DNA from 2 places in the Bacillus thuringiensis genome. Region 1 is predicted to be linked to the other one. Evidence: riboswitches for the same ligand, from Rfam matches in the RefSeq annotation. Region 1 holds a riboswitch; the other holds the start of a gene.

Region 1 (8,237 bases):
CTGGTACATTGCCAAAACCTGTTGTATACGTAATAAGAATAAAGTCTTCATCTATTACTAGATCTTCATCAATTTGAACGGCCGGCATATTTAATTTGTGAATGAAACGCTTCACGTTTCCTGTCATAGAATCATATGCAACTAACATTTCCGACCCTCCCTCTCAAATCTATATTCTCTATATGTTGTTCTTGATTTCTCTATATATTGTATTACGTTTCAAAATAAGACACAAGATATATGTATAAATTCTTTCTTTTTTTAAATTTTACTTTTCGACATGATAGCCGTTTTTTTTCAATACAATGACTATGAAACAACATTCTAAAACTCATGTCAATAAAGTGCTTTTCAAAAAAGTTGTCAACGAATTTAACCTTATTTTTAAAAAAGTTAACAATATATTTTGTCATAAAACGGTAGATGCTGGAGAAATATATTTCTCCAGCATCACGCAAAAAAGAACAGATATGAAACTATAATCTGCTCTAAAAAACGATTACATTTATCAAATTTACCTTATTAAATATATTATACATATACTTTCGTTTTTCGTTACATACTAAAAGATAACTATTATAGAAAAAGATTATTATTATGGAACTTCAATTTATTTATGAAAAGTTTATTCAGAGTGCTCAATACGCAAAATATCTTTTACAAATATGTGATGTGGATTTTCATCTTTATCAAGCATTGTACATACAGGAGCCTCTTCATCAAAGTATACAATCATTCCTTCTACGTACTGATATGTATGTTGAACTTGTACAGTTACTTTAATTTCTATCGCTTCTTCATATGCTCTTTTTATTTTCTGAAGCATTTTTGCTGAACATTTTCGTTTCTCTGGATACATAACCATTCCCATAAATCTATTGCCGGCTCTATCTTTCCACATATAATCCCAATGTGGTAAAATGCTTTGTTTAAAATCGCCCATAATTCCCCTCTCCTTTATCTTTTATTTATCCCACATTAAACGTCCGGTTGGTGAAGGCTACTAATTAGTGAAGGATGCCCTGCTGATCAAAATTCCCCTTTATGAACGTGGCGTTTCTGAATATGTATAAATCACTTGCCCGCCTCGCTGTGCGTTACCAATGAAATGCTTAAAGTCTTCTCTATTTACAACAACTTCTCTGAACGTATAAAATACATCTTTCGTAACAACATACTCCGTTATTTCACCATTTTTCAGCTGATCTAAAATTGTATTTGCTAATTCTTTATCCATGTATTTCACCTCTCTGCAATATTTTATTCTATCGTATATTCTATAGGTCAACAACTGTAAAATTATCCCGCTATTTGCGGGTAATCCGATTGGTGCTGACTACTAATCAGTCGTGGAATGAACAAAAAATCTTACTGATTAACATTTCACTTTATCTCGTTGTTATGCCATGATTTTATTTTCGTTATTTCGCAAACAATATCGTTTTACTATATGTCCACTAAATATCATATACTAACATAGCTACTTCTCTATATCAAACATTTCGGCATTCAATTATGCAAAGTTCCATACCACTATGCTACAATATACAAATAGAACTAGGAGGGATACTATGATTCGGAAAGCAAAAAAGACAGATGCAATGGCAATAGCTCCTTTATTGTATAATGCTCTGCATGAAATTGCTGAAAAAATCACAGGTAGCACAGTTGAAGCAGAAGTATTACTAGGACTTGAGACATGGTTCTCAAAAGAAAATAACCGTCTGAGCTACGAAAACTGTTTTATTTATGAACAAGACGAGAGTGCAGTTGGAATTATTGTCGCTTATCACGGTAGTGAAGCAACACAGCTTGACGCACCAATTGTACATCACTTAAGAGAATTACATAAAGATGAATCGATTACGTTAGAAAAAGAAGCTGAGCTTGATGAGTATTACATTGATACATTATCAGTTTCAAGTGCACACGGTGGAAAAGGTATTGGTTCTAAATTAATTGAAGCTGCCGAAATCTATGCAACTGAAAAAGGGCATGAAAAAATCGCTTTACTTGTTAATTTAGAAAACACACGCGCCTATTCACTATACGAAAAGTTAGGTTATAAAAAAGATGAAATTGTTATGCTAGTAGGCGAACCTTATGCTCATCTCGTAAAACCATTAAACGTCAAAATTTCTATATCTTAAAAAGAAAGCACACGATTTATATAAATCGTGTGCTTTTATGTTAAATTCGTATTTAATATATTTCCATCCATCGCCTCGTGAAACGTATATGTTGTACATCCCCATGGCTTTCTATGCAAAATAGGAGAACCAGACCATCCCATTGCCCTCAGCTCCGTTCCAATCATCGAATTAAAATAATTATGACCTACAAGAGCAATACTTCCATGTACGAGAGCATAACGATGTAACAGGTAAGCCGCTTGCCTTGCCCTCTCTCTTACTTCCTTATAAGACTCAACATCTTTATGGTAGCCAAGTATCCATAATGTGCGTCCAATGAACATCCATACCTTAATTGTGCATTTCAACCACTTCGGAGCAAAAAAGTATGAAGGAACTTCAGCTTCTCTAAAAAGAGAGTTTTGCATAAAAGATAAAGAATCCGTTAATTCAGCTGCTGATTGTACAGCACGCCTTTGATCACTTGTTAAGACAAATTTCGCTGCTTCAATTGCCTCTATTGTTTCTATCGGCATTTTAGCTTTTTGTATCATTGACTCGGAATCATACTGTTTCATCCATTCGTGAAATGAATTAATTGTCATCGGTTCTCTTATACGAACTAAACAACCATGACGAATAAAAGAAATCTTCATTCTTTTCACTCTCCATTCATCACTTACGAACTCTATTATGCACTAGTTCTAAACATCATACCACGCAAGAAAAGAAAGGCATATACCTTTACATCTCCCCACCACTATCATGCGTTATCGAAGCATGGATACCATCCATCCCATCAAAATATGTACTCGTATCATATTGACGAATCTTTTTTAAATGCATATAAGAAAATAAAAATAACATTAAAGCTATAACACTCCCCACAAATTCAAACATCATTTTACCGCCTCTAATTTCTCCCACTTCAGCAGGTTATTCTACTTTTTCATTATACCTCGATATAAAGATTCCCGCATTTTTGCTATTTTTTTCAAATAACGTGGATTTTCTACATATTTTCTTACAAAAAGTGAATATTTTTCGAATTTTTACTTTGGAAACATTTACAAAGTAGGAAATATGGTTCAAAATAGGAGGAAATAAAAAAACCCAAATTTATTCTTTTTTTGGGAAAACTGTAACAAGGAGAGTTGCTTATGCAGATCGCAGAAACTGGAGATATCATCGAATTTAAAGGTGGCATGCAAGGCCGTGTTCAAAAAGTAAATCAAAACTCTGTTATTGTTGATATAACAATTATGAAGAATTTTAGAGAACTAGATATGGAACCTCTTACAGTTGTAAGTCATAAAAACTATACTGTCATTAATCAAAATGCATAATATAATAGAAAGAAAGGGCCTGTATACTATACAGGCCCTTTCTTTCTATTAACGATTATCAATTGTTTCCGGATATAGATCGTGGTTCATCATGCGGTAGTCAGCCATTTGTTCATACTTTGTCCCTGGGCGACCGTAGTTGCAGTATGGATCAATTGAAATACCACCACGTGGTGTAAATTTCCCCCATACCTCAATGTAACGTGGATCCATTAATTTAATTAAATCGTTCATGATAACGTTCATGCAATCTTCGTGGAAATCACCATGATTGCGGAAACTAAATAAATACAACTTTAAAGATTTACTCTCTACCATTTTTTGCTCTGGAATATAGCTAATATAAATTGTTGCAAAATCTGGTTGTCCTGTTTTCGGGCATAAACTTGTAAATTCAGGACAATTGAATTTTACAAAATAATCACGGTTTGGATGATTATTATCAAATACCTCTAATATTTCTGGGCTATATTCAAATAAATATTTTGTATTTTGATTTCCTAGTAATGTTACATCTTTTAAATCTTCATCTAATCTTCCTGTCATTTTAAACATCCCTTCTCGTTATACGCCGCGTTTATTTCCCCATACTAACGCATGAAGCTGAGGCAATACTTTTGCATCATTCATCTCTTTACAATTTACAGCTTTATCAATCAGCCACTCATACTTATCTAATAATTTTTTAATAAGCATCGCATCATCCACTGTTTTTGTATCATCGTTTCCTACTTGCAGGAAAAATGGTACACCTGGATAACGTTCGTGCATCTTAACTGCATATTCAAAATCATGATCATCGAATACTACTACTTTTAAACTAATATCTTTTCCTGCTAGTTTCTGAATAATAGCATCTAACTTCTGAAAATCTGTTTTCATCGTCGAACTTGGTGGTTTTGGAGAAATTGTTACCTCATCAATTTGAAGTAACCAATCTTGCCATTTACTCCCTTGTGTTTCAATTGCCGTTCGCATTCCATTTTCTTTTAATATAGAAAGAAGAAACTCAATATTTTTCAGTAATGCCGGATTTCCGCCTGAAATCGTAACATGAGAAAAATTTTCTCCTCCAATTGCAACAAGCTCGTCCCAAATACCTTCTGCTGTCATCTGTCTAATTTGATCTTTAGCCGATCCATCCCACGTAAAAGCAGAATCACACCAAGCGCAGCTATAATCACAACCAGCTGTACGGATAAACATTGTCTTTTGTCCTACGACCATTCCCTCACCTTGAATAGTCGGACCGAATATTTCTAAGACAGGGATTTTACTCATCGAGCATCCACTCCCGTCTTACTTCCGCATAACTAGTCGGCGTCTCAAATAGACGAACAAATTCAACGCGAGCTCCTTTATATTCGTTCACTCGATTCTCTTTTGTTAGTGCTTCTGCCATTTTTTCATAAATCCAAACGACCATATTTTCAGCAGTCGTATTCATTGCTGGTAACGTTTCGTTTAAATAACGATGATCTAAATAAATTTCTATTTCATTCTTCCAAATTTCTTTTATATCTCCAAAGTCAATTGCAAGACCTATTTCATTTACATATCCACTAATTCCAAATACAACTTTATATGTGTGACCATGTAAGTTTTTACATTTCCCTTCATAACAATGTAAATGGTGTGCTGCATCAAATGTAAATTCCTTGCTGACCATTACTCTTTTATTATGATATTTGAGTTGTTTACGCTGAATATCCTTGTCCATTTTTTGCAAATTCTCTACGATGCGAAATCCAAAAAAGTTATCCATTAGTTGTTCGCTCCTTCGCGTTCTTGTAGGTACGTATCTAATCCTGCTTTACGAAGTTGACATGCTGGACATTCACCGCAACCATCACCAATGATTCCGTTATAACATGTTAATGTTTTTTCTCGAACAAACTCAAATGCTCCAAGTTCATCTGATAATTTCCATGTTTCAGCTTTATCAATCCACATAAGTGGCGTGTGAATGACAAACGGGAAATCCATAGATAAATTTAAAGTAACGTTTAACGATTTCACAAACACGTCACGGCAGTCTGGATAACCACTGAAATCAGTTTCACATACACCCGTTACAATATGACGTGCTCCAACTTGTTTTGCCAATACAGCAGCAAATGATAGGAAGAGTAAATTTCGTCCATCTACAAATGTCGACGGCAATTCACCTTCTTCATGTGTAATCTCCATATCCGTTCTCGTTAACGCATTTGGAGCAAGTTGATTTAATAGACTCATATCTAGTACCGTATGCTTTATTCCTAGCTCTTTTGCAATTTCCGCTGCACAATCAATTTCTAGCTTATGACGTTGATTGTAATTAAACGTTACAGCTTCTACCTCTGCAAACTGCTCTATTGCCCAAAATAAACATGTTGTACTATCTTGTCCTCCACTAAAAACAACAACTGCTTTTTCTTTTTTCATTTCACTCATTCTCCTTCTCTACTATAAATAAGAAGAAAGAACGTTCTTGAACTGTCACAATAAAAAAACAAAACAATACCTAAGGATATTGTTGTTTCCATAGTTTTTTATAGAGGGAGTTCGCGAACCTCTCCCGCGCGGTGCACGGAATTTCTTCTTTCATTGACACAGCTTATTGTAACATATTGTATACTAGCGTAAAAATTTCTGATTTTTCCGCTATTTATCATTTCATTTCTTTCATTTTATAGTATGATTAATTTAATATAAGCAGAGAGGAGGCATCCCACTGAAATCCTTTATTATTTATCTCTTTTTAAATATATTATTCATCCTTATTACAATGCTCGTATATCATTTATTTTGGAATCAAAAAGGGAAACGCTCTCCTAAATTAAATTCAGCTATATTCATTGTACTCTGTTGCCTCGCTACCGTACTCTGTATTACATTTGCAGCAAAAACAAATAATGGTTTTCAATTTGATATGCGCCATATTGTATTAATTGTCGGTACATTAACGGGAGGGCCTATTGCTGGTGGTTCTATCTTAGTTGTATTAAACATATATCGCTTATTATTAGGTGGGGTAGGTGTTTTCCCATCTCTTATCGGTTCTGTTATTCTATTTATTGTTCTATTATTAACATATAAATTTTTCAATCGAACTTCTAATCGTATAAAAATAACACTTGCTATTATCTACAGTCTCACATACGGATTTAGTTGGATACCCTTCTTCCTTTCAAAGGTTACAAATAAGGCTGATTATATACCGCATATTATTGTGTATGAGTTATGTTCAATGCTTGGTACAATCCTAATTTTATATTTACTACACATATTACAAACTCAAGTTCGTCTCCAAAACGAACTTATAAATGCTGAAAAATTTCATTTAATTGGTGAAATGGCAGCGTCTATCTCTCATGAAATTCGCAATCCATTAACTTCAACGAAAGGTTTTTTACAACTGTTACAATCAGATACATGCACTGAGCAGGAACGGAAATTATATATCGACATTGCCATTAATGGCATCGAACAAGCAAATCATGTTCTTACAGATTATTTAACCTTTGCCAAACCAAGCATTGAAAAAGAACAAACATTACAGTTAGAAGAAGAATTACTACATGCATTATCGTTAATTACACCACTTGCTAATTTAACAAATGTACGTACTCATTATATAAAGCAAAGCACTTCTTTTTTTATCGCTGGAGAAAAGCAAAAACTAAATCAATGTTTATTAAATATTTTAAAAAATTGCATTGAGGCTATGCCAAAAGGCGGTGATCTTTATTTCACATTAGTTCCTGATCATAAGCATATTCAGTTATATATAAAAGATACAGGAGTCGGTATGGATTCAGAACAAGTAAAACGTCTTGGCTCGCCTTTCTATTCAACGAAAGAAAAAGGCACTGGACTTGGAATGATGGTCGTATTCAGTGTTGTTCAAGCTATGAATGGAAAAATTGATATTATAAGTGAAAAAGGAACAGGTACAACCTTTTTATTAACTTTTCCACTCATACAAAAAACGTGATAAAATAATCATCACGTTTTTTCTGTTCCTTCAACTAATTCAGCAAAAGCTTTCACTTTTCCGTGCGGTTGTTGATTTTCTTTACGCGCTTTCCAGGCACGCTCTTCTTCTCGCTTCTTCTTAGACATATTTTTTCAACTCCTTCTTTTCTTTCTCCATGTAGTATTCCAAAATAAGAAAGAAAACTATGCACGTATCAAAAAAAGAAGTGGTTTCCCACTTCTTCCACTTTAGCGCTGCAAAATTGCATGTTTCGCCTCTTTTAATTGCGTAAGATGTCTTTGTTCATGCAAATCAAGAAATTGAATCCATTGATACAAATTCAGATCATTAAAAACAGGATGCTTTAATCCATTTTCAAATAGATCTTTTTCATCTATAACACTATGAAGCGCATGTAATAGTTCTTGTCGTGAATGTTCTAGTAATTGAATTCCTTGCTGTTTTTTCATTAAAGTTTCTGTTGGTTGCATTTGCTGAGGAGCTTCTCGTTTATGTGTGCGATCAAGCGTAAGTTGGAGGTCTTTAAATGGAGTCATGTTTCTTTCATTTTTTTGTAAAGCATATACAAGGGCAGACGTGACAGATTGTTCAACTAAATGCAAGTGGTGTAAAATTTGAATAATACTCCATTTATCACGGCGTGGCTTTACATTCACTTCTGTATCATTTAACATTTCAATTTCTGATAATAGCGTGCTTCGAGTAGACTGTAATGAGCTTACTAAACTTTCTAAACTCACATCCATATTAGATTGAAGCATACTTCTTTCCCCCCTT
Region 2 (8,237 bases), 280 kb from region 1:
ATCTGCATCTCCTTCCGTAGAACTTAAAAATAATCTCCCGCTTACTGGTCCTCCGGAAGGTGTTAAAAATCCAGAAACAGATACATCGGCACTACCAGTTTCTGCAGAAACACGGTTACCCGCTACATAAATGGTTAAGTTTCTTGCTGGCAATGTGCCGTTTTGATAAGCGACGATAAGCGTCCATCCAGCCGAATTAATTGTTCCATTAGAAGCATCTATAGGATCTACAAGTCCAGGAACCGATCCTGTAGTATAGGAACCAGAACCTCCCGCTTGAATAAGAGTTGTTACGTCTGCCGAACGAGTGTAAAAGCCAAATGTAATAGAGTTTGAAACAAATGTTTGATTTGAAGCCGTAACAGCTGAAGGAGTAATCGAGTATGTTGAAACAGGTGTTGAAAAAGAAACTGGGTTTCCTAATACACTCGTAATGTTTTGATCACGAGATAAATAGTTTCCACCCCAAACGAGTTCGGCGTAAAGAATAGTACTACCAGCAGGGATATTTAAAATAGCGGTAGAACTATTTTGTGTATAGTTTAACGTTGTACCAGCAGGAAAAGTAGGTACTTGTAAAGCAGTATTCGTAGTTGCGAATGCACCAATTGCCCCGATTGTACCAGCACGGTTTTGATTACTAATTTTACTTAAGCCTAAAGTATTTCCTGTAATAGCGAGTGCGCCGTTAGTGGTGGTAGAAAATCGATTCGTAATGGGCATGTTGTCACCTCATTTACAATATAGTCTTGGTCAAAATAACATATGTATGTGACAAATAAAGGGAAACATGTACAAGTTGATTTAGTAATAATGATTTAAATGTCTAGATAAGGGAATGGAGTATGATTGAATTGGAAATTAGGGTGGAGCGTCTTGGGAAAGAACAAATAGGCGATATTGTAGCATTATCTTCTTATATTGGCTGGGATTATAACAGAGAAGAAATTGAGACTATTTTTGATTCAGGTATCGTATATGGTGTGTGGAATGAGAGGGAGAAACTAATTGCTAGCGCGGCAATAATATTATATGGGGAGAAATTAGCGTCTATCGGAATGGTCATTGTACATCCAGATTATAAGGGGAGAGGGATTGGAAAGGCGATAACGAATTCATGTATTAAGAGCGTATCGGTTCAAACTCCCATTATACTTATTGCTACGGATGAGGGAAAGCCTCTATATGAAAAATTAGGATTTAGAGTAGTAAGCTATGTTTCTAAATACATATGTAACTCGTACAATGTGAATGATTATTGTGTAGGAAATGAAGATTATATGGTGAAGTATGAAGAGTGTGATTTAGAAGAAATAATAAAATTAGATGAAAATGCGTTTGGAACAAATAGAAAAGTATTTTTAACGAAAAGAATGATACAAAGTGAACAGTGCATCGTTGTAAAGGACAACAAACGAAATGTATTAGGTTACGGTTTAAGTATACAAACATCAGAAAATAAAATAATAGGACCAGTTGTTGCGAAAAATGATACGATGGCAATGAGGATTGTACATTATTTAGCAAGAGAGCATCATGGTAAATTAAGAATGGATGTACCAGAAGGAAAGAATGGTTTCATGAAAGAATTAGAGATTACTGGTTTTCAAAAGGTTAATACACCACCAATTATGATGAAAAATAGCGATAAATTATTAAAAAGGAGTAATGAACTGTATAGCATTGCAGCACAAGTTTTTGGGTGAAAAAAGAATCCTTTCGTGAAAAGGATTCTTTTTTATAGCCAATTTAATCACGATATTGGTCATGAGTAGGTTGAAAGAGGTCTTCCTCGACATCTCTAACAACTGAAAAATGATCAACGTTATAATGGCCGTGTAAAGTTTTATTGTGATGACCAATAATTTGCTCTGCAGACAATACGTTAGAATCAGTTGTTGAATGACCGTTTTTAATTAATGTAACGTCAAATCCTTGTACAGTTGCTGTCCTAACGGCAGTGTCGATGCAATGTTCTGTTTTACATCCGCCTATAACAATATGATTAATGTTTTCTTCTTTTAAAAGTTCAAGTAAAGAAGTGCCGTAGAATGAATTGGTTGCTGCTTTATTAATAAGGATTGCAGACTGGGGTACTTGAATTTGATTATGTACTTCAAATCCTTCGCCGCTGCCAGAAGCAACATCGATATCTCTTACGAAAACAATAAGAGCATTTGAATCTATTGCTTTCTGCAGTGCTGTATTTAGTGTAGATAATAGCTCGGTTTTGCGAAAAACTTCATTTTCTTGCTCATTTCCATCAATTAATTCTTGTTGAGCGTCGATAATTAATAGTGCTTGTTTCATCGTGTCTCCCCTTTAATATGAAATAAGTTCCACTTTACATATTCCTTCAGGTTGTTAGGAAATCCTCCATTGTAAGCGAAGTAGAAGATTGATTTACAAAGTTGTCAAAGAAATTTCATTCTCATAGCGTGTAAAAACATGTATGATAGGAGATGGAGAATTTTTGAGTAGGTGGGAATAACATGCAAACAGTAGAAGATTATCTTTCATTCTTACATACGAAAGGATTTAAATTATCAGAGGAAGCACAAGGGTTTATTATGTTCGGACAAGGATATACTGGTGCGTCTGATGGGATTGTGAACGCAGCAATAGAAGCAACAATTAAACATCAATTGCAGTTTGATGGTAGTTATTTCGTTGCGTTATTAGAACGATTGAAAGAGGAAGAAATTACAGATAAAAAAAGCGCTAAGGCTTTTATGCGGAAGTTACAAGCGTAACTTCACGCAGCCTGCGCTTCTTTTTTTGTTTTGGAAGGTAATTCAACAAAAATCATGCCTAGGAAAATACAGAGGCATCCGATAATAGCAGAAATAGAAAGTTGTTCGTTTGCAACGAGAACGCCTGTTAAGGCAGCAAAAACGGGTTCCATTGCGAAAATGATTGCTACTCTCGTTGGAGACGTATGTTTTTGTGCTGATGTTTGAATGAAAAAAGCAATGGATGTCGCAAATAGGGAAGTTAAAAATAGAGCGAATAAAAAGGAAGAATTCGTCCATAGTACTACTGAAAATAATTTTTCCCAATCTTCAAACAAAAAGGCGCAAATAGAAGAAAACATACCGACAGCTAATACTTGCGACGTGCTTAACAATAAAGGTGATATTTTCTTAGAGAAGAAGCCGTTAACAAGAATATGGGCAGCGAAAGCGACTGCACAACCGAGAACGAGTATGTCTCCAATGTTTAATTGAAAAGAATCAGCAGCTGTTAATAAGTATAAACCCGTTGTAGCTACAGCAATACCAAGTACGATGAAAATGGTAGCTTTTTGTTTTAAAAAGATAAATGATAAGATTGGGACCATAACAATGCTTAGCCCAGTTAAGAAACCTGCTTTTGAAGATGTTGTATAGAGTAAGCCAAATGTTTGCAATAAATAACCGACAAATAAGAAAAAACCAACGATTATCCCTGCCGTGCTACTATGTTTTATATCTTGTTTTGAAGTTTTTTGTGAGAAAATAATTTGAACGAATAATAAAATAATTCCAGCGAATAAAAAGCGAATACCATTAAACGTAAATGGACCAACGAAAGACATAGCGTTTTGAACGACAACAAACGTAGCTCCCCAAATAAAAGAGACAAATAATAAAGCAAGAGGAGCAATCCACTCTTTTTTCACACTCATACCCCCGTTAATTTTGTAATATAGCTTTTCTAGCTAATTCATCAGCTACTTTATTTTGACTACTTGGAATCCACTTAATAAAAAAGAGATCGAAGTTTTTTATGTACTGCAGTGCTTCATCTAAAAGAGGTGCAAATATTTTATTTTTTGCGTATTCCTTTTCAACAGCCCGTTCGACAAGCTGGGAATCTGTACGAAAAGAGACAGTGCTATAATTATGCTCGATGCAATATTTTAATGCTAGAAGTAAAGCGCGATATTCTGCTTCATGATTGGACATTGTTCCAAGTGGTAATGATAATTGTACAGGCGGCTGAACGCCTTTAATAAACACTCCTGCACCAGAAGGACCAGGATTTCCTTTTGATGCACCATCAATATATACTTCAATCAAAATGAGAAACCTCCAAATTATAAGATTATCCCCTACTTAAATATTTTTTGAAGTAGGGGATAGAGTAGTTATCCGATTGTGATGCTGTAACGACATGTAAATGTTTCATTCGCTTGTAAAGATTGAATTCCCTTTTTGTCCTTGAAATCTTTTGCTGGTTTTACTTCATCAGCGATTCCGTACCAAGGTTCAATACATAAGAAAGGTGCGTTATCCCCTGGTGTCCATACGCCGACAAATGGGAATCCATCAAATTCTACTTTTACAAATTTATTATGTTTATGAGAACGAATCGAAATTTCATGCGTATTCATATTTTCAAAAATAAGCGCATCATTTTTGAATAAATCATATGTAAGTGGCAGTTCAGTCGTATTTTCAGCGATTAATTGCTTTTTGTTTGAAAGGTAAGGTCCTTCTAATACGCTTGTTTCTAAGCGTTCCGAACCATTAAACGCTAAGTGATAATCTGTAAATGATTCACCGTCCAATAAAGGGAAGTTGAATCCAGGATGTGCTCCGATTGAGAAGAACATCTCTTTAGAAGTAGGATTGTTTACTTCATATGTTACATGAACGCTTTGTCCATCTAGCTCATAAGAAACGAGTAATTCGAATTCATATGGGTATTTTTTTAATGTTTCTTCATTACTAGTAACGATATAAGTGATCTTTGTTTCACTTTGTTCTTTCACAGAGAAAGTAAGATCACGAGCGAAACCGTGTTGTGTTAATGAATATGGTTTACCGTCTACGTAGTATGTATTATCTACTAATCGGCCGACAATTGGAAACAAAATTGGTGCACGGCGTCCCCAATAAGTAGAATCACCTTGCCATAAATATTCTGTGTTGTCTTCTTTTAAGCGAACGCTCTGTAATTCTGCACCTTTGTCAGAAATGGAAACGATCACTTTTTCATTTTGAATTGTTGCTGTCATGAAGTGAAACCTCCTAAATCTTTCATATGTTTCATTATACGTTGTCTAAAAGGAAAAAGGTAGTTTATGATAGGAATCTATTGACGAAAGAGGGGCTACGACGTAAAATATAATCTTGTTGCTTAAAAAACGAATAACGTGGTTCGAAACCATCCCACGTAAAAAAACTAAGGAGATTTTGTCATGAATATTAGAACTTTAGTCGGTAATGGTATTTTAGCGGCATTATATATTGCTGTTTCTATGCTTATTCAGCCATTTGGCTTTACGAATGTACAATTTCGTATTTCAGAGATGTTTAATCATCTCGTTGTATTTAACAAGAAAGCAATTTACGGAATTGTATTAGGTGTATTTTTAACGAATCTCTTGTTCTCACCTATGATCGCTTATGATTTAGTATTTGGAGTAGGTCAATCTATTCTTGCATTAGTTGCAACGATTATTTCTATGCGATTTATTAAAGGTGTTTGGGCTCGTATGATTTTTAATACAGTTATCTTTACGATTACAATGTTTATGATTGCAATTGAACTTCATCTTGCATTGGGTTTACCATTTATGTTGTCTTGGTTAACATGTGCAATCGGTGAATTTGTTGTCATGGCGATTGGTATGCCTGTAATGTACTGGATTAATAAGCGAGTACAATTTGAAAGATTTATGTAATAGATGAAAGAGCTATTCCTATAGGGATAGCTCTTTTTGCATGTGATAATATTGAATATAATTCTTTGACTCTTGATAAAATATAATAAAATAAAGTGAGGCTTTTATTAGCTGGCTACATATAAGAAGTCTTACATAAGGGGAATGTAGTATGAAATATAAAATTCATTGGTTGTATAAAACGAAGCGCGGATTGCAGACGGAATTAACAACAGAGTATATGAACATAGAAGAAGTACTTCAATTTGCAGAGGATTTTGAGAAAACAGGAAGAGCTAAGGAACTTTTATTTTACGATGAAATGGACGCAGAATGGTCATTAAAAGAGATGAAAAAGTTAAGTAAGCAAGTAGAGGAAGAGCCCCAAGAAATACTCGTTTATTTTGATGGGGGGTATGATGTGCAAACGAAAGAAGCTGGCGTTGGTATATGTGTGTATTATAAAAAAGGAAATACAAACTACCGCATTCGCCGCAATGCATATATAGAAGGTATATATGATAATAATGAAGCGGAATATGCATCATTATTATACGGTATGAATATACTCGAGGAACTAGGGATTAAGTATGAAGCAGTTACACTTCGCGGAGATTCACAAGTGGTACTGCAGCAATTAGCCGGAGAATGGCCTTGTTATGATGAGCATTTAAACCATTATTTAGATCAAATTGAACAAAAGGCGAAGCAAATGAAATTAAAACTTGTATGTGAACCGATATCTAGAAAACAAAATAAAGAAGCACATCAATTAGCAACGCAAGCATTAGAAGGAACAGTTATTGATAGTCATAAAGAAATAACCGAATAGAGAGGTGCAAAGGTGGATAAAAAGCAACTCATTACAGAGGTAAATGACTTATTAGAAACGTATTGTGAAGGATGTTTTTTGCGAGAACATAATCGAAAGACAAATAGTAAGTATTATGCTCATTCATTTTGTATAAGGCAATGTACAGTTGGTGAAACATTGAAAAAGTATGGAGAACAGTTGTCATGAAAAAACATCCAGAGAAAATTCTCTGGATGTTTTTTTAGTGCTTTGCTTCGTTTAATTGCTGCTCGCATTTGCTTAGTTTCTTTTCCTCGTTCATTAAAAAGGGTTCATCTAAATCTACTGCAACAGATTTCATAATTTCAAGCTGTGAGCGAGCTGCTTCTACTGCAGTAGTAGCATGCTCTAATGTATCTGGATCCATTGAAATTGTTGCTGAGCCTACCATTTTTTGTGCTGTTTCTACACGGAATTTTACTTCTTCAAAATCATTTACTTCTGATCCCATTGTTACTGCCTCCTTTGTATATTGCGCATTTCACATAGTTTTTGCTCTGTAAAACGGAAATATACAAAGGAATAATAAAGGAGGTTACCAAGTAAGGTAACCTCCTGTTATATGTTGGATTAAAGTTTTACTACGTTAGCAGCTTGAGGTCCACGGTTACCTTCAGTAATGTCGAAAGATACTTCTTGACCTTCTTCTAAAGCTTTGTAGCCATCTCCTTGAATAGCAGAGAAATGTACGAATACATCGTCAGCGCCTTCCATTTCGATAAATCCAAAACCTTTTTCGTTGTTAAACCATTTTACTTTTCCTTGCATGTTATAATTCCTCCTAAAAGCGTTTACTATTTTCATTTAGTGAAATTCATTTGAAAAATAATATAAACTAAAAATGCTATATTCTTGAATATTCTGCTAAATGATTAATTTAAATATACACGAATTGGGAGAATTTAGTCAAGTAAGCGATTTTATTTTTTGTATTTTTAAATAATTTTTCAGTCGAATTTTTAAATAGGTATAGGACAGGCCGAGTATGTAATATTCTTAATTGAATGCTATACATAATGAGGTGAAAGAATGAATAAGTCTTACTTATTAGATAATGAAGAAATGAGAACGAGAACCGACATACCGGATTGGGTTGCAAAAGAATTTGAGATTTTTTCAAGTGTCGTGTTAGAACCAACTTTTCCATGTTATTTCGGTTTAACAGCTTTGAAAAAGAATGAACTTCGCTATTCATTTCTTTCTCATAATGATTGGAGTCATTTGCCACATACAATGTTATCTTTTTTAGAGTTAATGAAAGAGAGGCCGATTGTAAGAAGGGGCTTTTTCCTTTTTGTAGAACCGGAATGTGAAGAACAATCACTCGAATATTACCGTGATTCCTTTTGGAAAGTGCTGCAGTATTTACATGAAAACGATAATCAAGCATGGCCAAAGCAAATTCCTGAAGATCCAGACCATTATTTATGGGAATTTTCATTTGGTGGTGAGCCAATATTTGCATTTGGAAATGCGCCAGCTTATAAACAACGAAAAACTAGACATTTAGGGAATTCTCTCGTTATTGGGTTTCAGCCACGCACTATTTTTGATGGATTAGAGGGGGATCGTCCTAAAGGAGCATATTCAAGACAAATGGTCCGTGAGCGAGTTGAAAAGTGGGATCAATTGCCGAAACATCCTAACATTAGTCATTACGGTGACCCAGAGCATCGTGAATGGAAACAATATTTCATAGGAGACGATGTAGAGCTAATAAAAGGGAAATGTCCT

What was found. Region 1 has a riboswitch for preQ1 ahead of queC (7-cyano-7-deazaguanine synthase QueC). Riboswitches for the same ligand answer to the same signal wherever they lie in the genome.
Positions count from the first base shown of each region.
Region 2: linked by a shared signal. The riboswitch ahead of AC241_RS08405 (QueT transporter family protein) and the one ahead of queC (7-cyano-7-deazaguanine synthase QueC) in region 1 are both predicted to bind preQ1.

Region 1 is NZ_CP012099.1:1,315,615-1,323,851, reverse strand. Features, by position in the region: gene nrdI (class Ib ribonucleoside-diphosphate reductase assembly flavoprotein NrdI) at 1-148, opposite strand, end outside; gene AC241_RS06855 (hypothetical protein) at 626-943, opposite strand; gene AC241_RS06850 (hypothetical protein) at 1,043-1,237, opposite strand; gene AC241_RS06845 (GNAT family N-acetyltransferase) at 1,572-2,150, shown strand; gene AC241_RS06840 (phosphoglycerate mutase) at 2,186-2,788, opposite strand; gene AC241_RS34680 (hypothetical protein) at 2,877-3,059, opposite strand; gene AC241_RS06825 (YkvS family protein) at 3,293-3,478, shown strand; gene queF (preQ(1) synthase) at 3,527-4,024, opposite strand; gene queE (7-carboxy-7-deazaguanine synthase QueE) at 4,043-4,759, opposite strand; gene queD (6-carboxytetrahydropterin synthase QueD) at 4,752-5,243, opposite strand; gene queC (7-cyano-7-deazaguanine synthase QueC) at 5,243-5,905, opposite strand; PreQ1 riboswitch class I at 5,999-6,042, opposite strand; gene kinB (sporulation sensor histidine kinase KinB) at 6,249-7,457, shown strand; gene AC241_RS35130 (DUF6254 family protein) at 7,469-7,585, opposite strand; gene AC241_RS06790 (DinB family protein) at 7,688-8,221, opposite strand.
Region 2 is NZ_CP012099.1:1,594,748-1,602,984, forward strand. Features, by position in the region: gene AC241_RS08370 (DUF7507 domain-containing protein) at 1-723, opposite strand, end outside; gene AC241_RS08375 (GNAT family N-acetyltransferase) at 846-1,706, shown strand; gene AC241_RS08380 (cysteine hydrolase family protein) at 1,750-2,310, opposite strand; gene AC241_RS08385 (DUF6123 family protein) at 2,493-2,753, shown strand; gene AC241_RS08390 (DMT family transporter) at 2,756-3,661, opposite strand; gene AC241_RS08395 (reverse transcriptase-like protein) at 3,675-4,061, opposite strand; gene AC241_RS08400 (aldose 1-epimerase family protein) at 4,130-5,002, opposite strand; PreQ1 riboswitch class I at 5,135-5,179, shown strand; gene AC241_RS08405 (QueT transporter family protein) at 5,186-5,671, shown strand; gene AC241_RS08410 (ribonuclease H family protein) at 5,823-6,482, shown strand; gene AC241_RS08415 (zinc-finger domain-containing protein) at 6,495-6,671, shown strand; gene AC241_RS08420 (DUF2564 family protein) at 6,706-6,954, opposite strand; gene cspB (cold shock-like protein CspB) at 7,074-7,271, opposite strand; gene AC241_RS08430 (YqcI/YcgG family protein) at 7,533-8,237, shown strand, end outside.